3 regions of the Paenibacillus sp. FSL K6-0276 genome follow, and region 2 is predicted to be linked to each of the others. Evidence: a T-box and tRNA genes for the amino acid it is inferred to sense, from the RefSeq annotation. Region 2 holds a T-box; the other regions hold tRNA genes.
The links. The T-box of region 2 lies ahead of metG (methionine--tRNA ligase). A T-box ahead of a tRNA ligase gene usually reads a tRNA of that ligase, here a tRNA-Met.
Positions count from the first base shown of each region.

Region 1: it has a tRNA-Met gene. The T-box ahead of metG (methionine--tRNA ligase) is inferred to sense a tRNA for this amino acid. The anticodon was not compared.
Region 3: it has a tRNA-Met gene. The T-box ahead of metG (methionine--tRNA ligase) is inferred to sense a tRNA for this amino acid. The anticodon was not compared.

Region 1 is NZ_CP150276.1:147,627-157,709, forward strand. Features, by position in the region: gene dnaX (DNA polymerase III subunit gamma/tau) at 1-694, shown strand, start outside; gene MHH52_RS00690 (YbaB/EbfC family nucleoid-associated protein) at 742-1,053, shown strand; gene recR (recombination mediator RecR) at 1,092-1,691, shown strand; gene MHH52_RS00700 (hypothetical protein) at 1,827-2,078, shown strand; gene MHH52_RS00705 (pro-sigmaK processing inhibitor BofA family protein) at 2,111-2,377, shown strand; rRNA gene MHH52_RS00710 (16S ribosomal RNA) at 2,679-4,236, shown strand; rRNA gene rrf (5S ribosomal RNA) at 4,361-4,477, shown strand; tRNA gene MHH52_RS00720 (tRNA-Ile) at 4,515-4,591, shown strand; tRNA gene MHH52_RS00725 (tRNA-Ala) at 4,676-4,751, shown strand; rRNA gene MHH52_RS00730 (23S ribosomal RNA) at 4,922-7,850, shown strand; tRNA gene MHH52_RS00735 (tRNA-Ser) at 7,933-8,024, shown strand; tRNA gene MHH52_RS00740 (tRNA-Met) at 8,055-8,131, shown strand; tRNA gene MHH52_RS00745 (tRNA-Val) at 8,140-8,215, shown strand; tRNA gene MHH52_RS00750 (tRNA-Thr) at 8,248-8,323, shown strand; tRNA gene MHH52_RS00755 (tRNA-Asp) at 8,338-8,415, shown strand; tRNA gene MHH52_RS00760 (tRNA-Phe) at 8,482-8,554, shown strand; tRNA gene MHH52_RS00765 (tRNA-Tyr) at 8,564-8,649, shown strand; tRNA gene MHH52_RS00770 (tRNA-Lys) at 8,655-8,727, shown strand; gene MHH52_RS00775 (helix-turn-helix domain-containing protein) at 8,868-9,971, shown strand.
Region 2 is NZ_CP150276.1:4,413,132-4,423,214, reverse strand. Features, by position in the region: gene MHH52_RS20945 (sensor histidine kinase) at 1-718, shown strand, start outside; gene MHH52_RS20940 (response regulator) at 693-1,484, shown strand; gene MHH52_RS20935 (stalk domain-containing protein) at 2,400-4,634, shown strand; gene MHH52_RS20930 (Fur family transcriptional regulator) at 4,859-5,320, shown strand; gene yidD (membrane protein insertion efficiency factor YidD) at 5,323-5,586, shown strand; T-box leader at 5,626-5,886, shown strand; gene metG (methionine--tRNA ligase) at 5,936-7,948, shown strand; gene MHH52_RS20915 (zinc ABC transporter substrate-binding protein) at 8,170-9,159, shown strand; gene MHH52_RS20910 (metal ABC transporter ATP-binding protein) at 9,194-9,943, shown strand.
Region 3 is NZ_CP150276.1:4,853,810-4,863,892, reverse strand. Features, by position in the region: rRNA gene MHH52_RS23055 (16S ribosomal RNA) at 1-992, shown strand, start outside; rRNA gene MHH52_RS23050 (23S ribosomal RNA) at 1,263-4,191, shown strand; rRNA gene rrf (5S ribosomal RNA) at 4,338-4,454, shown strand; gene MHH52_RS23040 (AAA family ATPase) at 4,666-5,181, shown strand; tRNA gene MHH52_RS23035 (tRNA-Glu) at 5,286-5,360, shown strand; tRNA gene MHH52_RS23030 (tRNA-Val) at 5,450-5,525, shown strand; tRNA gene MHH52_RS23025 (tRNA-Met) at 5,570-5,646, shown strand; tRNA gene MHH52_RS23020 (tRNA-Asp) at 5,672-5,749, shown strand; tRNA gene MHH52_RS23015 (tRNA-Lys) at 5,763-5,835, shown strand; tRNA gene MHH52_RS23010 (tRNA-Gly) at 5,872-5,946, shown strand; tRNA gene MHH52_RS23005 (tRNA-Arg) at 5,957-6,033, shown strand; tRNA gene MHH52_RS23000 (tRNA-Leu) at 6,053-6,131, shown strand; tRNA gene MHH52_RS22995 (tRNA-Lys) at 6,215-6,287, shown strand; gene MHH52_RS22990 (aldo/keto reductase) at 6,405-7,325, opposite strand; gene fabV (enoyl-ACP reductase FabV) at 7,541-8,731, opposite strand; gene MHH52_RS22980 (ornithine cyclodeaminase family protein) at 8,935-9,909, shown strand; gene MHH52_RS22975 (membrane dipeptidase) at 9,921-10,083, shown strand, end outside.

The DNA of each region.
Region 1 (10,083 bases), 1.8 Mb from region 2:
GCAACAGGAAAGTGAGACTGCATCTGTTGCTCCGTTAGGTGCATTGAATGCTGGGTCAGGTGTAAATATTCCTGCGGCCGACTCTGGTGAACTAGATCTGCTCAAGAGACAGATTGCTGCACTGGAGAAAAAGCTGGAACAGGCATTGCAGTCAGGTGGTATTTCCGGAGGTGGGCGTGATGGTGCTTCTTCTGCGAAATCGCATCCGGCTCCAAGCTCTGCGCCAAGAATCTCGTCGACCTCCAAAATGCCTCCAAATGTAGATAAGTTTATTGCTGGTAAGGATAGTCCTGATTTTGTAGCTATCTATAAACAGTGGAGTCTTGTCCTGCAAGGGGTAAAAGAGGAGAAGGTAACGGTCCATGCGTGGTTTGTAGACGGTGAGCCTGTATCAGTAATGGATGATGCAGTGCTTGTTGCATTCAAGAATACGATCCATCGCGATACTACTGAGAAACCGGCAAACAGACAGGTCATCGAGAATGTGCTTGCAGCACGTCTTGGTAAACCTTACCGACTGGTAACCATAATGCTACGCGATTGGAACGAAGCAGCCCAGAAGTCAGTGGGACAGCCCAGCAAAGAAGAACTGCGGTTAGAGCATGAACACGACACTGCAGACGCGAAATCTGAACCTTGGATTGATGAGGCTATCCAGCTCTTTGGAGAAGACCTTGTTGTCATAAAAGAGTAATGTAAGCATACTAGCGCTAATTGCGCATTCCAAAGGAGAGACGATGTATGAATAATATGAACCAAATGATGAAGCAAGTTAAGAAAATGCAGGAGCAAATGCTTAAAGCTCAAGAAGAGCTCGGTGGCAAGGTTATTGAGGGTTCATCAGGTGGCGGTGTAGTTACAGTTCAAGTGAATGGCCACAAAAAACTGCTGTCTATACAAATTAAACCAGAAGCTGTTGATCCGGAAGATGTTGAAATGTTGCAGGATTTAGTAATCACTGCAGTAAATGATGCTTTGACCCAGGCTGAAGATCTTGCGAATAATGATATGGGCAAATTCACAGGTGGAATGAAGATCCCAGGCTTGTTCTAATCGAACACTCCACTTTAGTCTAAAGGAGAATTATTAATTTGTATTATCCCGAACCGCTAGCCAAGCTGATCGATGCTTTTACTCGTTTGCCCGGGATTGGGCCGAAGACAGCCGCCCGGTTAGCTTTTCATGTGCTTAACATGAAAGAGGATGACGTCATTGATTTTGCAAAAGCGCTAGTAAGCGTCAAACGTAATCTCCATTATTGCTCCGTCTGCTGTAATATTACAGATACGGACCCATGTAAGATATGTCAGGACAAAACTAGAGATCCTTCAGTGATCTGTGTGATTCAAGACTCCAAGGATTTGGTGGCAATAGAACGAACCAAAGAGTTTAATGGATATTACCACGTTCTTCAGGGTGCAATTTCGCCTATGGAAGGTATAGGTCCTGATGATATTCGCTTGAAGGAATTATTGACTCGTCTGAGTGATGAAAGAGTGAGCGAACTGATTATGGCGACCAATCCCAACATTGAGGGTGAGGCAACGGCGATGTACATCTCTCGTCTAGTTCGGCCGTTTGAGATTAAAATCACCAGAATAGCCCATGGCTTGCCTGTTGGTGGCGATCTTGAATATGCCGACGAGGTTACCTTGTCCAAAGCGTTGGAAGGCCGTCGTGAGCTATTCTAGTAGCTCTAAAGTTGTGTTTTTCAAAAGGAGGCCCTTTGGGCTTCCTTTTTTTGTTCTAAGTTTGTCCCTATCCCGATATGAATGAGAATAACGAGATGTGATTTTGCATCGAAATTATTCTGAGGAGGAATTGGAATGGGATGGTGGAGCTCGTTGTGGCGGGGAGTAGATAAAGAACAGGGGCAAAAAGATACTGAGAGCTGGGAAACATTGTTGGAGGTACGTAAGGCACATTTGGAGTGGGAGAGAGCATACCTAATGTTTGATGAAGCGTTGGGACAAGATCAGATTGATTACGCTATATATATTTTGGAGGCGGCAGAGCGCAAATATCAGATACATCTCAAGCATGCAAAAAGCATGGGATTAAATAGCAGTCAGATGTAGACGTTAATCAAAAGAATATAAGGGGGATTAACATGCTTAGAATGATAGCTATGGGAGTATTGGTCTTATCGGTTGTGTCACTGAGTCTAATTGTATTCAGAAAAAAACTTGGCTTTGGATGGCTTAGTCTGTTCGGGACTCATTTGGTACTAGCTGCGCTCGCGATATACGTAGTGAACTTCTCAGGTTTGATCACACAGGTCCATATTCCCTTGAACCCCGCAACTATAGGCGCAGTAACGGTTCTTGGTCTTCCGGGGGTGATAATGTTAATAGGATTAAGAATAATTTTGTTTTAATGCTTGACGTGGGTTTAAAAAATATGATACATTAAGTCTCGCCCCTTTGGACAAGATGTTGATTAACAACTTGCTGAAACGGTAAAGCGAAAAAAGAAATTAAAAAAACGCTTGACGAAAACAAAGGTGCTGTGATATATTATAAAGGTCGCTGCTGACAAGCAACGACAACGAAAGATGAGACATTGATCTTTGAAAACTGAACAACGAGTGAGTGGGAAATCACGAAAGTGAAATCCAAAATTAGAGAATTAATTTTCTCGTCAGATGTTTCAAAATGAGCAATCGCTCTTTTCAATACTAATTGGAGAGTTTGATCCTGGCTCAGGACGAACGCTGGCGGCGTGCCTAATACATGCAAGTCGAGCGGAGTTATTTTGAAAGCTTGCTTTCAAAATAACTTAGCGGCGGACGGGTGAGTAACACGTAGGCAACCTGCCCCTTAGACTGGGATAACTACCGGAAACGGTAGCTAATACCGGATAATTTCTTTTTTCTCCTGAAGAAAGAATGAAAGACGGAGCAATCTGTCACTGAGGGATGGGCCTGCGGCGCATTAGCTAGTTGGTGGGGTAACGGCCCACCAAGGCGACGATGCGTAGCCGACCTGAGAGGGTGAACGGCCACACTGGGACTGAGACACGGCCCAGACTCCTACGGGAGGCAGCAGTAGGGAATCTTCCGCAATGGGCGAAAGCCTGACGGAGCAACGCCGCGTGAGTGATGAAGGTTTTCGGATCGTAAAGCTCTGTTGCCAGGGAAGAACGTCCGGTAGAGTAACTGCTATCGGAGTGACGGTACCTGAGAAGAAAGCCCCGGCTAACTACGTGCCAGCAGCCGCGGTAATACGTAGGGGGCAAGCGTTGTCCGGAATTATTGGGCGTAAAGCGCGCGCAGGCGGCTATTTAAGTCTGGTGTTTAAACCTTGGGCTCAACCTAAGGTCGCACTGGAAACTGGGTGGCTTGAGTACAGAAGAGGAAAGTGGAATTCCACGTGTAGCGGTGAAATGCGTAGATATGTGGAGGAACACCAGTGGCGAAGGCGACTTTCTGGGCTGTAACTGACGCTGAGGCGCGAAAGCGTGGGGAGCAAACAGGATTAGATACCCTGGTAGTCCACGCCGTAAACGATGAGTGCTAGGTGTTAGGGGTTTCGATACCCTTGGTGCCGAAGTTAACACAGTAAGCACTCCGCCTGGGGAGTACGGTCGCAAGACTGAAACTCAAAGGAATTGACGGGGACCCGCACAAGCAGTGGAGTATGTGGTTTAATTCGAAGCAACGCGAAGAACCTTACCAGGTCTTGACATCCCTCTGAATCCACTAGAGATAGTGGCGGCCTTCGGGACAGAGGAGACAGGTGGTGCATGGTTGTCGTCAGCTCGTGTCGTGAGATGTTGGGTTAAGTCCCGCAACGAGCGCAACCCTTAACTTTAGTTGCCAGCAAGTAATGTTGGGCACTCTAGAGTGACTGCCGGTGACAAACCGGAGGAAGGTGGGGATGACGTCAAATCATCATGCCCCTTATGACCTGGGCTACACACGTACTACAATGGCCGGTACAACGGGAAGCGAAACCGCGAGGTGAAGCCAATCCCATCAAAGCCGGTCTCAGTTCGGATTGCAGGCTGCAACTCGCCTGCATGAAGTCGGAATTGCTAGTAATCGCGGATCAGCATGCCGCGGTGAATACGTTCCCGGGTCTTGTACACACCGCCCGTCACACCACGAGAGTTTACAACACCCGAAGTCGGTGGGGTAACCCGCAAGGGAGCCAGCCGCCGAAGGTGGGGTAGATGATTGGGGTGAAGTCGTAACAAGGTAGCCGTATCGGAAGGTGCGGCTGGATCACCTCCTTTCTATGGAGAATCGTCTTCTGCAATGAAGACATTCAAATCGGAAGTTTAACTTCCACAATAGAACCCTCGGGTTCGAACACTCACTCGTGTTCAGTTTTGAAAGAGCAAGTCTCTTTCGTATGCGTTTGGTGGCGATAGCGGAGGGGTTCCACACGTACCCATCCCGAACACGACCGTTAAGCCCTCCAGCGCCGATGGTACTTGGACCGAAGGGTCCTGGGAGAGTAGGACGCCGCCAAGCGAACAATCAATTATTTGGTTGATTCACAATGTTATATGGGCTTTTAGCTCAGTTGGTTAGAGCGCACCTCTGATAAGGGTGAGGTCGGTGGTTCGAGTCCACCAAGGCCCACCATATAACTTTATAAAGTATGAGGCCTCCGAAAAGTAATCGGAATTAGCTTCAAAGCTACACTTCACTTTTTGGAGTGGATTTTATGGGGCCATAGCTCAGCTGGGAGAGCGCCTGCCTTGCAAGCAGGAGGTCAGCGGTTCGATCCCGCTTGGCTCCACCATAACTTTTTAAAACGAATAACTTTTTTATCTTGATCCTTGAAAACTGGATACCGAAACGAATTTGCGTTTTAGAACATCTTTTAGCAACTTGTGTAAACAAGTAAATGTTATTAGTGAGATGATTCCAAAAGAAATGTCATTGTATGATATTTTCCTGCGGAAAAATCAAGGTTAAGCTAATAAGAGCACACGGAGGATGCCTAGGCGCCAGGAGCCGACGAAGGACGTGGCGAACAACGAAACTGCCTCGGGGAGCTGTAAGCAAGCTTTGATCCGGGGGTGTCCGAATGGGGAAACCCAGCTGTGGTAATTCGCAGTTACTCATCTCTGAACACATAGGAGATGTAGAGGCAGACCAGGGGAACTGAAACATCTAAGTACCCTGAGGAAGAGAAAACAATAGTGATTCCGTCAGTAGCGGCGAGCGAACGCGGAACAGCCTAAACCTAAGAGCTTGCTCTTAGGGGTTGTGGGACGTCTCACATGGAGTTACAAAGGAATATGGTAGGTGAAGAGGTCTGGAAAGGCCCGCGATAGAGGTAAAAGCCCTGTAGCCTAAACTGTGTTCTCTCCGAGACGGATCCCGAGTAGTGCGGGGCACGTGAAACCCCGTATGAATCCAGCAGGACCATCTGCTAAGGCTAAATACTACCTGGCGACCGATAGTGAAACAGTACCGTGAGGGAAAGGTGAAAAGCACCCCGGAAGGGGAGTGAAATAGAACCTGAAACCGTGTGCTTACAAAAAGTCAGAGCCCTATCTATGGGTGATGGCGTGCCTTTTGTAGAATGAACCGGCGAGTTACGTTTAACATGCAAGGTTAAGTCGAGAAGACGGAGCCGCAGCGAAAGCGAGTCTGAATAGGGCGATTTAGTATGTGGACGTAGACCCGAAACCGTGTGATCTACCCCTGTCCAGGGTGAAGGTGCGGTAACACGCACTGGAGGCCCGAACCCACGCATGTTGAAAAATGCGGGGATGAGGTGGGGGTAGCGGAGAAATTCCAATCGAACTCGGAGATAGCTGGTTCTCCCCGAAATAGCTTTAGGGCTAGCCTCGGTATAAGAGTAGTGGAGGTAGAGCACTGATTGGTTGCGGGGCCCGCAAGGGTTACCAAGATCAGTCAAACTCCGAATGCCATATACTTATTGCCGGGAGTCAGACAGTGAGTGCTAAGATCCATTGTCAAAAGGGAAACAGCCCAGACCATCAGCTAAGGTCCCCAAGTGTGTGTTAAGTGGGAAAGGATGTGGAGTTGCACAGACAACCAGGATGTTGGCTTAGAAGCAGCCACCATTGAAAGAGTGCGTAATAGCTCACTGGTCGAGTGACTCTGCGCCGAAAATGTAACGGGGCTAAACACACCACCGAAGCTATGGCTAGATACGTATGTATCTGGGGTAGGGGAGCGTTGTATGTGGGTTGAAGGTGTACCGTAAGGAGCGCTGGACAGCATACAAGTGAGAATGCCGGTATGAGTAACGAAAAGATCAGTGAGAATCTGATCCGCCGAAAGCCCAAGGTTTCCTGAGGAAGGCTCGTCCGCTCAGGGTAAGTCGGGACCTAAGGCGAGGCCGAAAGGCGTAGTCGAAGGACAACAGTTTGAAATTACTGTACCACCGTAATCCGCTATGAGCGATGGGGTGACGCAGGAGGGTAGTGACGCGGACTGATGGATATGTCCGTCTAAGCAGTGAGGCTGATGTGTAGGCAAATCCGCACATCATTAAGGCTGGGCTGTGATGGGGAGCGAAAATTATAGTAGCGAAGGTCATGATCTCACACTGCCAAGAAAAGCCTCTAGCCAGGAGAAGGTGCCCGTACCGCAAACCGACACAGGTAGGCGAGAAGAGAATTCTAAGGCGCGCGGAAGAACTCTCGTTAAGGAACTCGGCAAAATGACCCCGTAACTTCGGGAGAAGGGGTGCCCCGGTAGTGTGAATAGCACGAGGGGGCCGCAGTGAAAAGGCCCAAGCGACTGTTTAGCAAAAACACAGGTCTGTGCGAAGCCGCAAGGCGAAGTATACGGGCTGACGCCTGCCCGGTGCTGGAAGGTTAAGGGGAGTGGTTAGGGGTAACCCGAAGCTATGAACCGAAGCCCCAGTAAACGGCGGCCGTAACTATAACGGTCCTAAGGTAGCGAAATTCCTTGTCAGGTAAATTCTGACCCGCACGAATGGCGTAACGACTTGGGCGCTGTCTCAACGAGAGATCCGGTGAAATTTTAATACCTGTGAAGATGCAGGTTACCCGCGACAAGACGGAAAGACCCCATGGAGCTTTACTGCAGCTTGATATTGAATTTGGGTACGATCTGTACAGGATAGGTGGGAGCCGTAGAAATCGGAGCGCAAGCTTCGGTGGAGGCGCCGTTGGGATACCACCCTGATCGTATCTAGGTTCTAACCTAGTACCCTTACCGGGTACGGGGACCGTGTCAGGCGGGCAGTTTGACTGGGGCGGTCGCCTCCTAAAGAGTAACGGAGGCGTTCCAAGGTTCCCTCAGAATGGTTGGAAATCATTCGAAGAGTGCAAAGGCATAAGGGAGCTTGACTGCGAGACCTACAAGTCGAGCAGGGACGAAAGTCGGACTTAGTGATCCGGTGGTACCGCATGGAAGGGCCATCGCTCAACGGATAAAAGCTACCCTGGGGATAACAGGCTTATCTCCCCCAAGAGTCCACATCGACGGGGAGGTTTGGCACCTCGATGTCGGCTCATCGCATCCTGGGGCTGAAGTAGGTCCCAAGGGTTGGGCTGTTCGCCCATTAAAGCGGTACGCGAGCTGGGTTCAGAACGTCGTGAGACAGTTCGGTCCCTATCTGTCGTGGGCGCAGGAAATTTGAGAGGAGCTGTCCTTAGTACGAGAGGACCGGGATGGACGTACCGCTGGTGCACCAGTTGTTTCGCCAGAAGCATGGCTGGGTAGCTACGTACGGACGGGATAAGCGCTGAAAGCATCTAAGCGTGAAGCCCCCCTCAAGATGAGATTTCCCAATTAGTAAGACCCCTTGAAGACGACGAGGTAGATAGGTTGGAGGTGGAAGTGCAGTAATGCATGGAGCTGACCAATACTAATCGGTCGAGGGCTTATCCTATACTTAAAACGCAAATTCAATTCGGATTCAGTTTTCAGGGAGTCAAATTCCTGTTTGGATTGCTGTGGTACTGATATCGTTTGGAGAGATACCCAAGTGGCTATAAGGGGACCCTCTGCTAAGGGGTTAGACTGCGTAAGCGGTGCGTGGGTTCGAATCCCACTCTCTCCGCCATTTTCAATCCATAGCATTACTAATTATTGTGGCGGTGTAGCTCAGCTGGCTAGAGCGTACGGTTCATACCCGTGAGGTCGGGGGTTCGATCCCCTTCGCCGCTACCATAATACCTGGAGGCTTAGCTCAGCTGGGAGAGCATCTGCCTTACAAGCAGAGGGTCGGGGGTTCGATCCCCTCAGCCTCCACCATTTTCATCTCTTTAAGATTTATTTCACACCGTGCCGGTGTAGCTCAACTGGTAGAGCAACTGACTTGTAATCAGTAGGTTGGGGGTTCAAGTCCTCTCGCCGGCACCATTTTTTATCAATGCGGAACCGTGGTGTAGTTGGCCTAACATGCCTGCCTGTCACGCAGGAGATCGCGAGTTCGAATCTCGTCGGTTCCGCCATTTTTTTCCACAAGATTAGAGTGGGAAGTTTAAGACTACCACTTTATTTTTATGTCAATTTAATATGGCTCGATAGCTCAGTCGGTAGAGCAGAGGACTGAAAATCCTCGTGTCGGCGGTTCGAATCCGTCTCGAGCCACTTTTCCCTGGGGGATTAGCGAAGTGGCCAAACGCATCAGACTGTAAATCTGCTCACGTACGTGTTCGGTGGTTCGAATCCATCATCCCCCACCATTTATGAGCCATTAGCTCAGTTGGTAGAGCACCTGACTTTTAATCAGGGTGTCGAAGGTTCGAGTCCTTCATGGCTCATCCCAAACAGAAAGTCATCACCTTATGGTGGTGGCTTTTTTTGTGTTTTATGGTTGTATTATAGTAGCGCGCTACTGTAGCGATTAACATAATATAAGAGAATATGCTAAAATAGGCGAAAAGAGCAAAAGTGGTGGAGCATGGTGACTATGGATAGTGAGACATTGCGGAAAAAATTAGAGCAGCTCACCGGAAAGAGAACCGGAATCAAGCAGTTAGGGAGGCAGCATTCAGCTTCTCTTTTTAGCATGGGATTAGAAGTACAGGATCAGCTGGTAATCCATGAGGGTCATCTCTGGGCACCTTTGTATGAGAATGATGGACGTGTAACCGCTGTTTGGGTGGAAATGGAGGGGCTTACCTCTCTGGAAGTACAACTGGTCAATTATGCAGTTCGAAATTTTGCTATTGCACTTAAAGCTACAGGGCTTAGAGAAGAAGGTGAAGTGGAGGCACGGCAGCTTGGGGCCTGGTTGAACACGGAGCTAGAGAAAGAAAAAAATGACTCTGAGATTCCCGATGAGATGACCCTAAAGGGACGTCTGTTCGGAGACATGATTCCATTCCTCCTTAGTAGTGAGATTGCACATAGTCCGCAGATCTCTTATCGTTCACTGATGAAATTGCTGCGTAGCTATTTTGAGAACGAAATCCTGCTTATTCCGCTTCAAGAGAAGGAGTGGCTAATTTTAGCTCGCAAAGAATTGCTTACGGGCGGGGATGATAAGGATGATGAAGAAGAGAGCGTAGATGATCTTCTAGCACAGACTAGTATGGGTTTACATGAGCTGATAGCCAGTGAGTGGGTAGGAGTATTCCATTTGGCGGTAGCTCCGGCTATTGTCCCTGTTAAGGGATTGACAGGATCTGTGGCTTTGCTCAGGGAGACGATTGTACTCGGTCGTATCTTCCAAGTAGGTGAGTATATTCATTTACCTTGGGAACTACATTTGGAACGTTTGGTTAACAGTATTCCTGATGTACGCCGCAAACAGTTGCTTGGACAAATTGGTGACTATTCCTCTGTACTATCTGATAAAGAAATGCTGCTGACTTTGGAAACTTTTTTTGAGATGGACTGTAATGTAAGTGAAACAGCCAAGAAGTTATATATCCATCGTAATACACTGCTATACCGTCTGGATAAGATAAAACAAGAGACTGGAGCAGATGTACGAAGCTTTGGGGACGCAGCTATTGTGAAGCTTACTATGCTTTTGTATAAAGTGACGAAAAGGAAATAGGTTTTTTGTGAACCTTACAAATAGCCATCGTGTCCCGACTGGGTTAATATAAATGTACAAGGAAACAGAATTTTTATTTTAACTAATTAATAATTAACTCGAGGGGGAAATA
Region 2 (10,083 bases):
CCATGTGGAACAGCGTCGTAAGAATCAAGCGGAGATGCGTGTTCTACAGGCACAGATCAAACCACATTTTTTATTCAATACGTTAGAGTCGATTAATGTTCTGGCGATACAAAATGAAGGTAAGAAAGTTAGTGAGATGGTCTACAGACTGGCAAGTATTTTACGTATCAGCATTCAGGATCGAGAAGAAATTACACTGGATGAAGAAATTAAACATCTGCGCAATTATTTAGATATTCAAAAATTCAGGTTTGAGGATTTATTTGAATATGATATTAATATCCCACAAGAATTGATGAGTTGCGGCATTCTAAAGCTTACTTTGCAACCGCTTGTAGAGAATAGCATTCAGCATGGATTTGAGGGTATTGATTACAAAGGTCAAGTTTCTGTGAAAGTATGGGAGAAGCAAGGGGACTTGATTTTACGGATTGAAGATAACGGTATTGGTATTACACCGTCTCAGTTGTCCATTTTCCAATATATTGTGAATGATCCTGTGGAGCAAGAGGTTAAAGTTGAACGGGATAACCGGATGAATCTTGAACGTAGGGGTCTTGGCATTCGCAGTGTAGCAGATCGCATCCGCATTGAATACGGTGACAGGTACGGAATATTTATTTGTTCCAGTCCAGGCTATGGTACTATAATTCAATGTGTCATACCTAAATACGAGCAGGGGGAAGATCATTATGCTAAAAGTATTATTGGTAGATGACGAAGCCCCAATTCTGAATAATCTGAACAGAGTGTTGCCATGGCAGGAGATGGGTATGGAGGTCGTCGGTATGGCGCGCAGTGGTATGGACGCCTTGCGCATTGCTGAAGAGGAGCAACCCGATCTTGTGTTAAGTGACATTCGTATGCCAGTGATGGACGGGTTAACTTTTGTAGGAAAGTTGCGGGAAATTGGATTGGATAGTGAGGTGCTACTTCTTACCGGGTATCAGGAGTTTGACTATGCACGAGAAGCGATCCGGCTAGGGGTTAAAGAATACATTTGTAAGCCAATACATTATGAAGAACTTGGCAATAAGGTACGGGAGATCGGAGCTAATATCCGTAGTAAACAGTTTAAAAATAAACTGTATAACAGCATCCCCTTATTCCAGGAGATCCCTGGAGCAGACAATGATTCTGGCAAAAAAACACCGGATCAGCTAATGAACTTAGCCGCCCAATATATCACTGAACATCTCCACTCAGATATCGGGATTGAGGAAGTGGCGAATAAGATCAGCATTAGCGGCAGTTACTTCTGTCTCTTGTTTAAGAATCATTTTGCAATGACTTTCGTGGAATACGTAACACTACAGCGAATTGAAGCTGCTAAGTTTATGCTTACTAATAGCGATAAGAGCATTACGGTGATTGGTTCCGGAGTGGGTTATCAGGAACGACGTTATTTCACAAAGGTATTTCAGAAGCAGACGGGGATGTCTCCTAAGGAGTATCGCGACCGATGCCGGGCCGAAGCGCAGTGAGGTCGGCGTTACTGCAGTGTGGTGAGGTTTAGCGTCTCTGCGAGGAATATTTGGACTTACGGTCGCTGTTATTATCGGATTTCTTGATTAGAAACCGCAGCTCGCGGTTGAAATCCAATGATAGCATGATAAAGAGCAATGTGCGATTTACGTATGGCTGTGATAGAAGTACATAAGCTAAGATTAATTAAATGATTTTAAACAGTAGAGATGATTCACCTTGGTTTCCAAGGAGAATCATCTCTTTTCTCAATAGAAATATAATATGTTCCCTACACCCCCGAAAAAATATCATATGTTTTAAATAGAGTGTAAGAAAGATGTATAAGACGTTAGCAGAGCAATCGTGATTAGGGCTTTAGATTGGGATGAAGGGGAACTGGGAGAACTGAAAATGAATGTGGAATTGTGCTTTAAGAGCTACGGTCTGAGCCTGTTTTTCACTGATTTGTTTGCATGAGAGGTCAGCAATTGTATGGTCCAGGTTTTGAAGCAGGGAGTTATAGCTTGAGCATGGGATAGCCATTTCTTTGTCATGGTAGTTTTTACAAATGGCAGTGTGGTTCCCTACTCAACTTTGCATATTTTGTTTGCGAGATTACGAACAAAAGCAAATGAAAACGAATATACCTAGGCGCAAAATACACATATTTATATGGATAACCTCAATTTTTTCTGGGAGGAACTGAAAGGTTGGATTTGTTTTTTTTAATACTGAGTTAATCTTTCTTTACTTTAAAATGAAACTTTTTGCGGCCGAATGCGTCTAATACTATGTTTTGTTATAACGAACGTGGCAAAAAGCAATTCTTCCGCTCTGCTGAGGGCGGTTGCGTTTTTGCGGGGAATATAAGAGGAGTATGAAAAAGACAGAGACCTACTTATATTTACAAATAGGAGCAGAGGAGTCATATCATGGATTTAAAGAAATTAACGTTAGTTGCTGTTTTGGCCATATCTCAGGCCGCCTCGGCAGTGCCGGCTTTTGCCGAAGCTGTCAATAATACCTCCGGTAATACCAATGCAGTAGGAGCATCTGCCACATCTGTGACAGATGTAATGCCAGAAGCTACTGACCCATTGCCGCCAATGCCAACTGAGGTGCCAGGGGGAGTAGTATCACCTACACCAACTCCAACTCCAAATACTGGAGGAACAACTGAACCTACGACAACAACCGAACCTACATCAACAACGGTACCAACGCCTACTCCGATCCCTACTGCAACACCTGAAACTACTACACAGCCTACATCGACGGATGGTGTTCGTGCTGCGGCTAGTAATCAGCTTGTACTTATGATGAACAGCAACAAAATGTACCAAAACGGCGTTGAATATTTGGCTAATCAGCCAATGGCCGTGAAGAATGGTGTCTCATACGTTTCGATCCGGGCTATGGTAGAGCGCGTAGGTGTGAAATACGTTTATGATTATAAAACGAAAGAGACCATTGTTACCAAGGGAAGCGACGTTATGCGCTTTAAGACGGACAGTAAGATCTATTCCGTTAATGGTAAAAATGTGACGATGAAAGGTCCAGCTTATCAATTCAAGGGTACATTCATGGTTCCTTTGACGTCCATCACTGGAGCGTTAGGCATTCCTTATACTGTTGATAATGTGCAAAAACGGGTGATTCTTACGCTGAACACGAAGCCTAAAGCTTCTTTTACAGTGCCAACTCAAATTTATGCTGGTGATACAGTGAATTTTGTGACTTCCAGTTCTTCGCCGAATGGTTCGGCCATTGTCGATGAGCGTTGGGATGGAAATAAGCAGGATGTCTATGATACACCAGGGGTTTATGTAGTATCCTATTCCGTTATGGATGCGAATGGACAGTGGAGTGATCCTTATTCCGTGACCATCAATGTGCTTAAACCAAATACACCGCCAGTTGCTAATTTCACGACAGACAAGGATTCTTACAAGATGGGTGAAATGATCACTTATTCGGATCTAAGTAGCGACCCAGACGGTGATCAAATTGAAGTAACTTGGACAAACAAAGCAGAAGCTTTCTTCACTCCAGGTCCAGCAACAGTAGCCATTCAAGTAAAAGATTCACATGGCGCAATCAGCACTTTTGAGAAGACCATTAATATTTCGGATGAAGTCTTGTACAGTAAAGAAGATTTCTACAGATTATTCGCTTCTCCGGGTAGTGTATTTAACATCGACGGATCGATGGTTCCAACTTGGCAGAAGGTAGCCTATAACCTCTCTTCCGAGCCTTATACCCTTATTCGCAGTAACAGCCCAGAAACAGTGAATACGGAAGGGATCACGTATAAAGAAACATCATTCGGAGGAACTCGATTCTTGGTCCACCACAAGAATAATATGAATATTAAAACGAAGGTGTATGTGATTGCTAAGAATAACAATCTGTACCCTACAACAATTACAACAGAGTATGTAGGATTTGGTGGTCCAAACTCTTATCCTGAGGGTACTGGTAAAATGTCAGTGCAGCGGTACTGGGAGTCTATGCAGACCAGAAGAGATTATAAGACAACTGTCCTACAACCCGGGGAAAGCGTCTCGATTCTTACAGAACTAAACAAAACTGCGATGAAACCAGGCGAAATTGTTTCACTCCAAGCGGACTTATTTAGTGATTATCCTATTGAATATAATGTCATGATGATCGATGCAAATAAAGATCCGTTGACTACACTTCCTACACTTCCAATATTGGATCGTGATGGGGTGCATAACCGAGGAACTTATGCTGATTCTACACGCATCATCACGGTTAGCGATGAAGTAGGAGCAAGTCCTGTGAGACTTCTTATTGGTGACAATTCGAGTGATTTGAATTTGATCGGTGTAGACCCAATGAACGGTACTGAAGCATCCAATGCGGGTAATTTCGGCGTGTTATACAAAATCAAATTCGATCATGTCGCACCTAATTCCTTGGTTACGTTTAATCCACGTGGCGGTAATTACATGGGGCCAGTCATGGTTAACGGTCAAATCGTACACATGCCGACTTCGGGAAGTCTCTCATCCGCTGACATGAATAGTGTGATTTATCGTACTGGTGATTTTGGTGGCTCCGTGGAGATTTTGTTCACAGCAGCTTCTGGTAGTAACTTGCCGGTGAATTTCTTGGTAACACCGCTACCAGCGAAGAAATAACAGAATAGGTTTATCCCTTAAACACCATTTGGGATTCACCTTGCAATAAAAAGTCCGGCTGAATATTCCGCAAAGGAATACCAGCCGGACTTTTGTATTTAAATGTATGATTTACTCAGATGAACGCTCATGCGCACGGTTGATTCATTGACGGGGCATTTATTTTGGGGCATTATTAAGAGAGTGAATTATAAATGAACTGAAATGTAATGGGAGATGAGCGTATGCTGTCGACAGAACAAATATTAGAAGTCATGTCGGGGCAAGGTCTGCGAATCACCGACCAACGCAAAACGCTTGCCAAGTTATTCGGCGAGAATAAGGGTTATTTGTCAGCGAAGGATGTCTATGAGCATATGGGCCGCAAGTATAGCGGACTTAGCTTTGATACCGTGTACCGCAATCTGCGTGTAATGGAAGAGCTTGGTGTACTTGAACAAATCGTCTTTGAAGACGGAGTGAAATTCAAGGGAAGCTGTAATCATCAGGATCACCATCATCATATGATCTGCCTTCAATGCGAGAAAACCTACCCGATTAATTTCTGCCCGATGAATTTAACGGATACACCTGATCAATTCCGGGTAGTCAAGCATAAATTTGAGGTGTTCGGTTATTGCAAAGAATGTGAAGAGAACCGGGAAGAAGAACTAGTCGCAGCAGCTAATCACAAAAAAGGGGTTTAAGGATGGCGACCCTTCGAAGAACGATTCAGGCTCCCATTCGGGTGTACCGCAAGTACATTTCCCCGATTAAGCCTGCCACTTGTCGCTTCTATCCAACCTGCTCTGCCTATGCATTGGAAGCGATTGAAGTCCATGGTCCTCTAAAAGGCTCATGGCTTGCTGCCAAGCGGATTGCTAGATGCCATCCCTTCCATCCAGGGGGACTTGATCCGGTTCCGCCTCTTGAGGAACACCCCACGAAGAAGGATTCTGCTCGCGCGACTTGACACGAACCCTTGCCATTGGGTATATTCACAATAATAGTATGAATTCCGAGGAACGGATGAGTAAATCGGTACGTCCATTACAGAGAGCCGGAACGAGCTGAAAGCCGGCATGGAGCGTTAGATTGAATATGGTCCGGGAGGAACTGTGTTCGAGCGGGAACTGCAATTAAGGTTCACGTAAGATAACGGCGTGTTCCAGCGTTAATGGACAGTTCCCGCGAGGGAACTGGCGAAGCCTGTTCTCTGTGAAGAGACAGGAAATTTGGGTGGTATCGCGTGAGTTATACTCTCGCCCCATTATAGGGGCGGGAGTTTTTTGTCTTTTTATGAAAGAAAGGATGATTAATCAATGAGCGAGAAGAAAACTTTTTACTTAACTACACCAATCTACTATCCGAGTGATAAGCTGCATATCGGACATGCTTATTCTACCGTAGCTGGAGATGCAATGGCTCGCTACAAACGTCTACGCGGCTATGATGTACGGTATCTTACAGGTACAGACGAGCATGGTCAAAAGATTGAACGGAAGGCAGAGGAAGCTGGCAAAACCCCTCAGCAGTTCGTAGATGACATCGTTGTTGGTATTAAAGAATTATGGCGCAAGCTAGACATCTCCAATGATGACTTTATCCGTACAACGGAAGAACGTCATAAAAAGGTTGTTCAGGATATTTTTGATCGACTGCTCAAGCAAGGTGACATCTATAAAGGTGAATACGAAGGCTGGTACAGTATTCCGGATGAAACCTTTTATACAGAAACACAATTGGTTGATATCGTTCGAGATGACAATGGCTTAATCATTGGCGCAAAAAGCCCAGATAGCGGTCATCCCGTTGAACTGGTGAAGGAAGCGAGTTATTTCTTCCGGATGAGTAAATATGCAGATCGATTGCTGCAATTTTATGAGGAGAATCCGGAGTTTATTTTGCCAGAATCCCGTAAGAACGAAATGATCAATAACTTTATCAAGCCTGGTCTGGAGGATCTTGCGGTTTCCCGTACGACATTCGATTGGGGAGTTAAAGTTAAAGGTGACGAAAAGCATGTAGTGTACGTATGGATTGATGCTTTGACGAACTATATTACTGCTTTGGGTTACGGCTCCGAGGATCGCAGTCTGTACGATAATTTCTGGCCTGCAGACGTACACATCGTCGGCAAAGAAATCGTCCGTTTCCATACGATATACTGGCCGATTATTCTAATGGCACTGGGTGAACCTCTTCCGAAACAAGTGTTTGCACATGGCTGGCTGCTTATGAAGGATGGCAAAATGTCGAAATCCAAGGGTAATGTAGTAGATCCTGTTACTCTGATTGATCGTTACGGCCTGGATGCACTGCGTTATTACCTGCTACGGGAAGTACCGTTTGGTTCGGATGGTACATTCACACCTGAAAGCTTTGTAGATCGGGTTAACTATGATCTTGCTAATGACCTTGGTAACCTGTTGAACCGGACAGGTGCGATGGTGGAGAAGTATTTCGGTGGAGAGCTTCCAGCATATGAGGGAAATGTAACAGCTTTTGATGGTGAGCTTCAAGCAGCGGCAGAGAACACTTATGCCAAAGTAGAAGAAGCAATGGAAAAAATGGAGTTCTCCGTAGCGCTGACAGCTATCGGGACGTTTATCAGCCGTACCAATAAATATATTGATGAGACGCAGCCATGGGTGCTTGCTAAGGATGAGAGCAGAACTGCCGAGTTGGCCTCAGTGATGAGACATCTCGTGGAAGGTCTTCGTACGGCTTCCATTCTTCTGCAACCATTCGTGACGCAAACCCCAGCGAAGATTTGGGAACAGCTTGGAATCGAATCAGGTGAGCTGACGACATGGGACAGCGGCAAGACCTTCGGTCTGATTCCGGCAGGAACGAAGCTGGTAAAAGGCAATCCTATCTTCCCGCGTCTGGATGTGGAGCAAGAGGTAGCTTATATCGCAGAAGCAATGGGCGCTGGTAAGCCAACTGCTGAAGTGACCGAAGCAGCACCTGCTGCGACTACAGTATCGGAGCCTGAGGAAGAGCATAAAGAAGAGATCGGCATCGACGATTTCGCGAAGGCTGAGCTACGTGTAGCTCAAGTCATTGCGGCTGAGCCCGTTAAGAAAGCCGACAAGCTGCTGAAGCTACAATTGGATCTAGGTTATGAGCAGCGTCAAGTCGTTTCTGGTATCGCGAAGTTTTACACACCGGAAGAGTTGGTGGGACAGAAAGTGATTTGTATTGTGAATCTTAAGCCAGTGAAGCTTCGTGGGGAGTTATCTCAAGGAATGATTCTAGCGGCTTCTAAAGGTGATCAGTTGACCATCGCCACAGTTCCAGACAGCATGCCAAATGGAGCTATTGTGAAGTAAGACTAGTTATGTAGAATATATAAATGTAATTGTTATATTAAGAAAGGGAATGTTCCTTCAGCTGGATAAGCTGTGGGAACATTCCTTTTTTCAAAGTATAAGCAGGGTTAAGGTTCAGAGTCATCTTACCAGGATTTATTGTTGACTTATCGTAATGATTACTATTATACTTCTAATAGTAAAGATTACGATTTGAGAGGAAGATCAATTTAATGGTTGCTATGAAGTCACGAATAAGTCTGCTTATACTTGCACTGGTGCTTGTATTTACACTCACTGCATGTGGACCTAAGAGCAGTGGAAGTATAGTTGAAGGGAAAGTAAATGTTGTAACCACTTTTTATCCTATTTATGAGTTTACTCGGGAAATTGGTGGAGATGATATAAATGCCATTAATTTGCTTCCAGTTGGCGTAGAGCCACATGATTGGACACCGCGCAGTCAGGATATTATCAACACCTCCAAAGCGCAATTGTTCCTGTATAATGGAGCAGGGCTTGAGGGTTGGGTTCCTAATTTTCTAAAAGGACTTGATAGTAGCAGCAAGGCGGTAGCCGTTGAAGTAAGTAAAGGCATTGATTTAATAATGACCGATGAAGATGACGGACATGATCACGGGGGGAGTGGTGAAGAGGATCATCATGAGGAAGATGCTGATCATAATAGCCATGCTGCTGGGGACAGCCTTCATACAGACCCACATACCTGGGTAAGCCCGAAGTCAGCGATCATTATGGCCCGCAATATAAAAGAAAGTCTTCAGTCCGTGGACCCAGAGCATAAAGATAGTTATGAAGAGCGTTACAATAAGCTTGCTGAACGTTTACAGGCTTTGGATAGTAAATTTGAACAAGAGCTTACAAAGCTGCCTAACCACAAAATTGTAGTCTCGCACCAAGCATTTTCATACCTTACTCGTGATTATGGGCTTGAACAGCATGCGATTATGGGATTATCCCCAGACGCTGAGCCGCGTGGACAGGATTTAGTGAACCTGGCGAAGATGGTTAAAGAAGAAGACATTCGGTATATCTTTTTTGAAGAGCTGGTCTCCGATAAACTGGCTAAGACGTTAGCAGCTGAAGCCGGTGTGTCTACAATGGTTCTTAATCCGGTAGAGGGTCTTACTGCGGAGCAAGAAAAGAACGGGGATAACTACTTCACCTTGATGGAGAAAAATTTGCAAAATCTGATTATGGCTTTACAATAAAAAGGAAAGTATAAGGAAAAGGCGGTGCTTAAGCATGCAATCGGTATCCTTGGACTGCCATCAGCATATCATCGATATACAGGATCTTTCTTTTTCATATGGCGAACAGAAGGTTATTTCGAATCTTAACTATAGTGTAAGAGAGCGAGACTTCCTCGGTATCATTGGTTCTAATGGCGCTGGTAAAACAACACTGATGAAGATGATTGTCGGTTTGCTTCCGGCTAGCAGTGGTGAAATTAAATTATTCGGAACGACTGTCCGCAAGTTTAAAGACTGGGAACGGATAGGTTATGTTCCGCAAAAGAACGCCTTCAACCCGCTGTTTCCAGCAACGGTGCGTGAAGTAGTGTTATCTGGTTTGTACAACAACAAGAATCTTATTCGAAGAGTATCTAAGGCTCAGCATCGTCAGTGCGAAGATGCACTGGAAGTGATGCGAATACAAGATATTGCGGAGAAAAGAGTAGGCCAGCTGTCAGGCGGTCAGCAGCAGCGTGTATTTCTGGCGCGTGCTTTGATCAACCATCCGGACTTGCTGATTTTGGATGAGCCTACAGTCGGTATTGATGCTGAATCACAAGCAGGATTCTTTGATTTAATTACACATATGCATGCCCATCATCATATGACATTCCTAATGGTGTCGCATGATATCGACATGATTAAGAATTACTTAGGTAATGAACCTGTGCAAACGAACGGCAAGATTAACTTTTTCTCCCGTCACTCTCATGATTTGCAGAATTGTACGGAAGAGAACCTGCAGCATACGCTTTCTTAGGTCTTAGTTAAACTCTGATAGTAGAAGAGGTCTCTCTATTATTGGCGGGCATACATAGAGCTGGAGAGTGGGAATTGCAAGCAGTTGAGATCAGCTTAAAGCGGTATTTGACCTTTCCGTATCTAAATACCGCGACGCTG
Region 3 (10,083 bases), 440 kb from region 2:
CCGGAATTATTGGGCGTAAAGCGCGCGCAGGCGGCTATTTAAGTCTGGTGTTTAAACCTTGGGCTCAACCTAAGGTCGCACTGGAAACTGGGTGGCTTGAGTACAGAAGAGGAAAGTGGAATTCCACGTGTAGCGGTGAAATGCGTAGATATGTGGAGGAACACCAGTGGCGAAGGCGACTTTCTGGGCTGTAACTGACGCTGAGGCGCGAAAGCGTGGGGAGCAAACAGGATTAGATACCCTGGTAGTCCACGCCGTAAACGATGAGTGCTAGGTGTTAGGGGTTTCGATACCCTTGGTGCCGAAGTTAACACAGTAAGCACTCCGCCTGGGGAGTACGGTCGCAAGACTGAAACTCAAAGGAATTGACGGGGACCCGCACAAGCAGTGGAGTATGTGGTTTAATTCGAAGCAACGCGAAGAACCTTACCAGGTCTTGACATCCCTCTGAATCCACTAGAGATAGTGGCGGCCTTCGGGACAGAGGAGACAGGTGGTGCATGGTTGTCGTCAGCTCGTGTCGTGAGATGTTGGGTTAAGTCCCGCAACGAGCGCAACCCTTAACTTTAGTTGCCAGCAAGTAATGTTGGGCACTCTAGAGTGACTGCCGGTGACAAACCGGAGGAAGGTGGGGATGACGTCAAATCATCATGCCCCTTATGACCTGGGCTACACACGTACTACAATGGCCGGTACAACGGGAAGCGAAACCGCGAGGTGAAGCCAATCCCATCAAAGCCGGTCTCAGTTCGGATTGCAGGCTGCAACTCGCCTGCATGAAGTCGGAATTGCTAGTAATCGCGGATCAGCATGCCGCGGTGAATACGTTCCCGGGTCTTGTACACACCGCCCGTCACACCACGAGAGTTTACAACACCCGAAGTCGGTGGGGTAACCCGCAAGGGAGCCAGCCGCCGAAGGTGGGGTAGATGATTGGGGTGAAGTCGTAACAAGGTAGCCGTATCGGAAGGTGCGGCTGGATCACCTCCTTTCTATGGAGAATCGTTTCCTGCAATGGAAACATTCAAATCGGAAGTTAAACTTCCAAAATACTCACTCGTTGCTCAGTTTTGAGAGTTTAAGCTCTCATCTTTAAACTTGATCCTTGAAAACTGGATACCGAAACGAATTTGCGTTTTAGAACATCTTTTAGCAACTTGTGCAAACAAGTAAATGTTATTAGTGAATACAATGGAATCCGAAAGAAGTAAAGTGTGTTGAATTCATTCAATGTGCAATATTTCTCATACGGAGAAAATTGAGGTTAAGCTAATAAGAGCACACGGAGGATGCCTAGGCGCCAGGAGCCGACGAAGGACGTGGCGAACAACGAAACTGCCTCGGGGAGCTGTAAGCAAGCTTTGATCCGGGGGTGTCCGAATGGGGAAACCCAGCTGTGGTAATTCGCAGTTACTCATCTCTGAACACATAGGAGATGTAGAGGCAGACCAGGGGAACTGAAACATCTAAGTACCCTGAGGAAGAGAAAACAATAGTGATTCCGTCAGTAGCGGCGAGCGAACGCGGAACAGCCTAAACCTAAGAGCTTGCTCTTAGGGGTTGTGGGACGTCTCACATGGAGTTACAAAGGAATATGGTAGGTGAAGAGGTCTGGAAAGGCCCGCGATAGAGGTAAAAGCCCTGTAACCTAAACTGTGTTCTCTCCGAGACGGATCCCGAGTAGTGCGGGGCACGTGAAACCCCGTATGAATCCAGCAGGACCATCTGCTAAGGCTAAATACTACCTGGCGACCGATAGTGAAACAGTACCGTGAGGGAAAGGTGAAAAGCACCCCGGAAGGGGAGTGAAATAGAACCTGAAACCGTGTGCTTACAAAAAGTCAGAGCCCTATCTATGGGTGATGGCGTGCCTTTTGTAGAATGAACCGGCGAGTTACGTTTAACATGCAAGGTTAAGTCGAGAAGACGGAGCCGCAGCGAAAGCGAGTCTGAATAGGGCGATTTAGTATGTGGACGTAGACCCGAAACCGTGTGATCTACCCCTGTCCAGGGTGAAGGTGCGGTAACACGCACTGGAGGCCCGAACCCACGCATGTTGAAAAATGCGGGGATGAGGTGGGGGTAGCGGAGAAATTCCAATCGAACTCGGAGATAGCTGGTTCTCCCCGAAATAGCTTTAGGGCTAGCCTCGGTATAAGAGTAGTGGAGGTAGAGCACTGATTGGTTGCGGGGCCCGCAAGGGTTACCAAGATCAGTCAAACTCCGAATGCCATATACTTATTGCCGGGAGTCAGACAGTGAGTGCTAAGATCCATTGTCAAAAGGGAAACAGCCCAGACCATCAGCTAAGGTCCCCAAGTGTGTGTTAAGTGGGAAAGGATGTGGAGTTGCACAGACAACCAGGATGTTGGCTTAGAAGCAGCCACCATTGAAAGAGTGCGTAATAGCTCACTGGTCGAGTGACTCTGCGCCGAAAATGTAACGGGGCTAAACACACCACCGAAGCTATGGCTAGATACGTATGTATCTGGGGTAGGGGAGCGTTGTATGTGGGTTGAAGGTGTACCGTAAGGAGCGCTGGACAGCATACAAGTGAGAATGCCGGTATGAGTAACGAAAAGATCAGTGAGAATCTGATCCGCCGAAAGCCCAAGGTTTCCTGAGGAAGGCTCGTCCGCTCAGGGTAAGTCGGGACCTAAGGCGAGGCCGAAAGGCGTAGTCGAAGGACAACAGTTTGAAATTACTGTACCACCGTAATCCGCTATGAGCGATGGGGTGACGCAGGAGGGTAGTGACGCGGACTGATGGATATGTCCGTCTAAGCAGTGAGGCTGATGTGTAGGCAAATCCGCACATCATTAAGGCTGGGCTGTGATGGGGAGCGAAAATTATAGTAGCGAAGGTCATGATCTCACACTGCCAAGAAAAGCCTCTAGCCAGGAGAAGGTGCCCGTACCGCAAACCGACACAGGTAGGCGAGAAGAGAATTCTAAGGCGCGCGGAAGAACTCTCGTTAAGGAACTCGGCAAAATGACCCCGTAACTTCGGGAGAAGGGGTGCCCCGGTAGTGTGAATAGCACGAGGGGGCCGCAGTGAAAAGGCCCAAGCGACTGTTTAGCAAAAACACAGGTCTGTGCGAAGCCGCAAGGCGAAGTATACGGGCTGACGCCTGCCCGGTGCTGGAAGGTTAAGGGGAGTGGTTAGGGGTAACCCGAAGCTATGAACCGAAGCCCCAGTAAACGGCGGCCGTAACTATAACGGTCCTAAGGTAGCGAAATTCCTTGTCAGGTAAATTCTGACCCGCACGAATGGCGTAACGACTTGGGCGCTGTCTCAACGAGAGATCCGGTGAAATTTTAATACCTGTGAAGATGCAGGTTACCCGCGACAAGACGGAAAGACCCCATGGAGCTTTACTGCAGCTTGATATTGAATTTGGGTACGATCTGTACAGGATAGGTGGGAGCCGTAGAAATCGGAGCGCAAGCTTCGGTGGAGGCGCCGTTGGGATACCACCCTGATCGTATCTAGGTTCTAACCTAGTACCCTTACCGGGTACGGGGACCGTGTCAGGCGGGCAGTTTGACTGGGGCGGTCGCCTCCTAAAGAGTAACGGAGGCGTTCCAAGGTTCCCTCAGAATGGTTGGAAATCATTCGAAGAGTGCAAAGGCATAAGGGAGCTTGACTGCGAGACCTACAAGTCGAGCAGGGACGAAAGTCGGACTTAGTGATCCGGTGGTACCGCATGGAAGGGCCATCGCTCAACGGATAAAAGCTACCCTGGGGATAACAGGCTTATCTCCCCCAAGAGTCCACATCGACGGGGAGGTTTGGCACCTCGATGTCGGCTCATCGCATCCTGGGGCTGAAGTAGGTCCCAAGGGTTGGGCTGTTCGCCCATTAAAGCGGTACGCGAGCTGGGTTCAGAACGTCGTGAGACAGTTCGGTCCCTATCTGTCGTGGGCGCAGGAAATTTGAGAGGAGCTGTCCTTAGTACGAGAGGACCGGGATGGACGTACCGCTGGTGCACCAGTTGTTTCGCCAGAAGCATGGCTGGGTAGCTACGTACGGACGGGATAAGCGCTGAAAGCATCTAAGCGTGAAGCCCCCCTCAAGATGAGATTTCCCAATTAGTAAGACCCCTTGAAGACGACGAGGTAGATAGGTTGGAGGTGGAAGTGCAGTAATGCATGGAGCTGACCAATACTAATCGGTCGAGGGCTTATCCTATACTTAAAACGCAAATTCGATTCGGATTCAGTTTTCAGGAATCAAGTTCTAACCCATATGGTCCTAGTGGCTGTATGATGATGAATTTGTTTTCAGCATTTGGCGATGCTGAGACCTGAATAATGCATTTGTACCGCAAATGCCCGTTTGGTGGCGATAGCGGAGGGGTTCCACGCGTACCCATCCCGAACACGACCGTTAAGCCCTCCAGCGCCGATGGTACTTGGACCGAAGGGTCCTGGGAGAGTAGGACGTTGCCAAGCACGCAAGACCACTGTTGAGTATTCGATAGTGGTCTTTTTGTTGTACAAAGAATTTGCTTGTAAAGGTTTAAAGAAAACAATGAGAACCAAATCTATTTAATAGTGTATTAAATGGAGGGTGTTTTGTGATAATGTGGGTTAATAGAGTTACTTCTTATGAGACTATTTTTAGCCAGTCACAATAATAGATCTTTCATGGGGGATAATGATCTTGATTATATGGATCAATGGTGCTTTTGGTGCGGGGAAGACAGAAACTGCATATGAATTACATCGCAGACTTCCTAATTCTTTTGTATACGATCCAGAGAATGTAGGGTATTACATAAGAGCAAACATTCCTGATGTGATGACAAAAGGTGACTTTCAGGACCATTACCTTTGGCGTGAATTTAACCATTCCATGTTAAAATATATAGCCAGCGAATATAGTGGGACGATTATCGTACCTATGACCATAGTCAACCCAGATTATTGGATGGAGATTGCGGGTAAGCTAATAAAAGAGGGATTAGAGGTTCATCATTTTACTTTGTGTGCCTCACGAGAGACGCTGCTTAAGAGATTGAGTGGTAGAGGTGAAGGGAATGACTCATGGACCGTTCAACAGATCGACAGATGCATCACAGGACTGAATAAGGACGTATTTAAAGACCATTTAGACACGAACAACCTGACTACACTTGAAGTCGTAGAGGCTATAGCCCTTAAGCTGGATATCACTTAATGCCAACTTAGGGTAGGTGTGAAATTTGTTTAATATATGTATTGCTATACTTCGGATTACATGATATAATATTTTTTGTTGTCAAAAGATTTTGTTTTCAATATGGCCCGTTGGTCAAGGGGTTAAGACACCTCCCTTTCACGGAGGTAACATGGGTTCGAATCCCATACGGGTCACCATTTCTTTATTGAAGCTGAATTCAGCTACATAAGAAATAGTTGCATTACATTCATGATTATGTTATGATAATTGAGTTGCTTCTTTACATGGAGGCTTAGCTCAGCTGGGAGAGCATCTGCCTTACAAGCAGAGGGTCGGGGGTTCGATCCCCTCAGCCTCCACCATGAAGCTTTCGAATTGTAACTGATAGCTGAATATCTTTTAATGACGCGGGGTGGAGCAGCCCGGTAGCTCGTCGGGCTCATAACCCGAAGGCCGCAGGTTCAAATCCTGCCCCCGCAACCAAATTTCATCAAGCAATTATTCTTCTGGAACCGTGGTGTAGTTGGCCTAACATGCCTGCCTGTCACGCAGGAGATCGCGGGTTCGAATCCCGTCGGTTCCGCCATTTTCTTGCTTATGAGCCATTAGCTCAGTTGGTAGAGCACCTGACTTTTAATCAGGGTGTCGAAGGTTCGAGTCCTTCATGGCTCACTTCTTAAGTGAGTCGGACATTAATACATACCGTGTGCGGACGTGGCTCAGCGGTAGAGCATCGCCTTGCCAAGGCGAGGGTCGCGGGTTCGATTCCCGTCGTCCGCTCCATATAAATTTTGCGCCCTTAGCTCAGCTGGATAGAGCGTTTGACTACGAATCAAAAGGCCGGGAGTTCGAATCTCTCAGGGCGCACCATCTTTTAACTTTATACTTTGCCGGCGTGGCGGAATGGCAGACGCGCTCGACTCAAAATCGAGAGGGAAACCGTGGAGGTTCGAGTCCTCTCGCCGGTATCAATTACCAAGTGAAGCTCTTATGCGTTATAAAGCTAAGAGCTTTTACTTTTCAATTTTTGTAAGGTAGATCATTATATCGTGGACTCTTAGCTCAGCTGGTAGAGCAGTTGACTCTTAATCAATTGGTCCAGGGTTCGAATCCCTGAGAGTCCATCCTAAAGGAAACGGCAAATATGCCGTTTTTTTTTATAAGAGTTATTCGGGTTCAATCATAGTCTACAAAGAAAAGCCACGAGGTACGATATTAGCGTACTTCGTGGCTTTTGATATTTATGGAAGGACATTACCGGCAGCGCGGTAGATTTCATACCATTCTGGTCTAGTGAGTGTAATATCGGATGCTTTAGCAATATCCCGCAAGCGCTGCGTATTGGTTGTACCTACTACGGGCTGCATATTTGCTGGATGTCTGAGAATCCAAGCGATGGCAATGGCCGTATTAGTCACTTCTTTTTCAGCCGCCAAGCGGTTAATAACCTCGTTCAATTCAGGGAACTTGTCGTTGTCCAAGAATACACCTTCAAAGAAGCCGTATTGGAAAGGCGACCATGGCTGAATGGTCATGTCATGTAGGCGGCTATACTCCAAAATCCCGCCATCATGGACAACTGAACTGGAGTTAGTCATATTCACATTGAAGCCGGTATCAATCATACCAGTGACCATAATGCTCAACTGCAGTTGGTTGAATAGTAGCGGTTGCTTTACATTTTTCTTGAGGAGTTCGATTTGCAGCGGGTTCTGGTTGCTGACACCAAAATGCTTGACCAATCCCTTGCTCTCCAGTATGTCAAAAGCCTCAGCCACCTCTTCTGGTTCGAACAGCGTGTCGGGACGGTGAAGCAGGAGCACATCGATATAATCGGTCTTCAAGCGTTTTAGGCTGCCCTCCACGGACTGTAAGATATGCTCTTTGGAGAAATCAAAATAGCCCTTACGGATCCCGCATTTGGTTTGGATAAGCATTTTATCGCGCATACCAGGATTATTCTCCAGTACCCCAGCAAATACTTCCTCGGCTTTTCCGTCCGCGTAGATGTCGGCATGATCAAAGAAGTCTATTCCGAGCTCTAACGCACTATGTACATGTGTATCAGCCTCTTTTGCAGACAAATCCGCAATCCGCATACAGCCAAGCGAAATTTGGGATACATCAAGTGCACCGTTCGATACACTAATTTTCTTAACCATGGTGATTCACTCCTTCGATTGTAAGTAGAACTTGCAGTATTCTATCAAACCATATCACAAAGTGGGAGGCTAAGCCAATATGCCTTACGACGTATAGATATGCTGTTGGCAAAGCACAAAAAAGAGGCTGTCACATCAGTAGAAATTACTACTTTTGAGGACACCCTCTTTTTTGTATACGTTAATATTTAATATAGGGAAGTGCTCATTATCATTTAGTACATATTCGGAATGTCGACATTCGGATCAATGTCAGCTTCGTAGTCGACTCCATCTGTTCTAAAGCCAAACAGATGGAAGAAATCTTGGCGGTAGCCTTCAAGATCAGCCAGTTCACCTGCATTGTCGGTTGTCAGCTCGTCCCAACGTTTCATAACCTCAGTCTGAACATCCTCACGCATTTCCCAGTCGTCAATTCGGATCAAACAGCTTCCGTCAGCAGTAGCCTCGCCCCCACTGTAAAGATGCTCAGAGAACAAGCGGTACATTTGTTCAATACAGTTCTCATGTAGCTCTTTTTCCTTCATCACTTCGTAAAGTGCAGAGATATAAAGAGGTACTACAGGAATCGCCGAGCTGGACTGAGTTACAAGCGCCTTATTAACGGATACAAATGCACGTCCGCCTTTTGGTGCAAGAAGGTCATTCATTTGGATCGCAGTCTGTTCCAGATCGTGTTTGGCTTGGCCAATCGTTCCATCACGGTAGATAGGGTGAGTGATTTCAGGACCAATATAGGAGTAAGCAACAGTAGTGGCACCATCTGCAAGCACGCCAGCTTCTTGGAGCTGATCGATCCACATTCTCCAGTCTTCGCCACCCATAACAGCGATCGTCTGACGTACTTCTTCTTCTGTAGCAGGCTCAATAGTAGTCATAGATACTTCACCTGTGTGGAAGTTCAAGGTTTTATTCGAATACGCAGTTCCAACTGGCTTAATGACCGAGGAGAAGGTTTCTCCTGTTACCGGATGGGTACGGCGAGGTGAAGCGACACTATAAATAACTAAATCGACAGTGCCATATTCAGCTTTTATTAATTCAATGGTCTTTTCTTTAATAGCATCAGAGAAGGCATCGCCAACAATGCTGTGTGATTTAAGTCCAAGCTCTGCTGCTTGTTGTTCAAAGGCAGCGGAGTTATACCAGCCTGCAGAAGCTGTGCGCTGACCTTCCGCAGCCTTATCGAAGAAAACACCAATGGTATTGGCGCCAGCACCAAAAGCAGCTGAAATTCTAGAAGCTAGTCCGTATCCGGTAGAGGCACCAATGACAAGTACATTCGCAGGTCCCTCAATTTTCTTTTGTGCTTTTACATATTCAATTTGTTGTTCTATTTGTTTGGCGCATCCCTCTGGATGGGCTGTTGTACATATAAATCCGCGTGTTTTAGGTTGAATAATCATCAAGGAATTCCCCTTTGTATAAAAATTTAAGTCTTCTGCTACTTCAGAGAAAGTATAGCAAACAATATTTACTAATACAAAGAATTTAGGATATTCGGTAGCGTATTGCTGACTTCCATCTTTATATATGAATATTTAAACCGTATAAGTTATGATAGAAAGAATAATTTTGTATCCACAATTAGGAGAAGGAGGTTTGTCTTATGCTAGTCATTAATCAAAATGAAATTGCTGAGCTATTATCTATGGAATCTTGTATCACAGTTATGAAATCCGTTTTGAAGGACTTGTCCACAGGACAAGCCGTACAGAGCTTAAGACAAGTACTCCCGTTACAGAAAAGCAATCTGATTGGCTTAATGCCGGGATATTTGCAGGGTGAAGAGGTGGCAGGTGCCAAAATCATCAGTGTGTTTCCTAGCAATCATGGGTCGGATCTACCTTCCCATCAAGGTCTTGTTACTCTATTCGATTCTTCTACCGGCGTTCTGAAAGCTGTAGTAGACGGACAAATAATCACGTCAATCCGCACGGCTGCTGTTAGCGCAGTAGCAACTCGTTATTTGGCCAGAGAAGATGCAGAGGTGCTTGCCATTCTTGGCACTGGAGAACAAGCTAAAAGCCATCTGGAAGCTATGCTGTTGGTTCGATCCATTCGCGAGGTTAGAGTTTGGAGTAGGACAATTGCAAAGGCTAGAGATTTCCAAGCAGAAATGAGCAGTAAATGGAATGTGGAGATCGTTGTTGCAGAGTCTGTTCAAGAGACAGTTCATGCGGCAGATATCATTTGTACCGTAACAGCATCTACAGAGCCTGTGCTCAAAGGAGAATGGCTGAAGGCAGGAGTACATATCAATGCGGTGGGAGCCTGCAGACCAGCAGATCGTGAGCTGGATTCGGAGACAGTCCAATTAGCGAAGTTATATGTAGATCGATTGGAGTCGGCGCATAATGAATCCGGGGATTATTTAATTCCGCTGAAGGAAGGCGTGATCACTTCAGGCCATATCATCGGTGAAATCGGTGAGCTGATCAGCGGCAGTATTGTGGGCAGAACCACAGCTGGTGAGATTACTCTTTTTAAAGGACTTGGGCTTGCGATAGAGGATTTAGCAGCAGCAAATTTCATTTATAATGAAGCTGTTAGATTACATAAAGGTATCGAAATTGCATTCTAAGGAGCAATCTCATGATGAGCACATATGAAGGTTTGTATGATTTCAAGTTGACGGAGCAAGAGGAAGAGCGGGCCGTGCGTTTGCATGAGCAGAATATTAATATTGATTTGCTGTTCCAAGGACCTTTATCTCCAAGTGCTATTCCAGAGTCTATGTCCGGAAAAATCAAAGAGC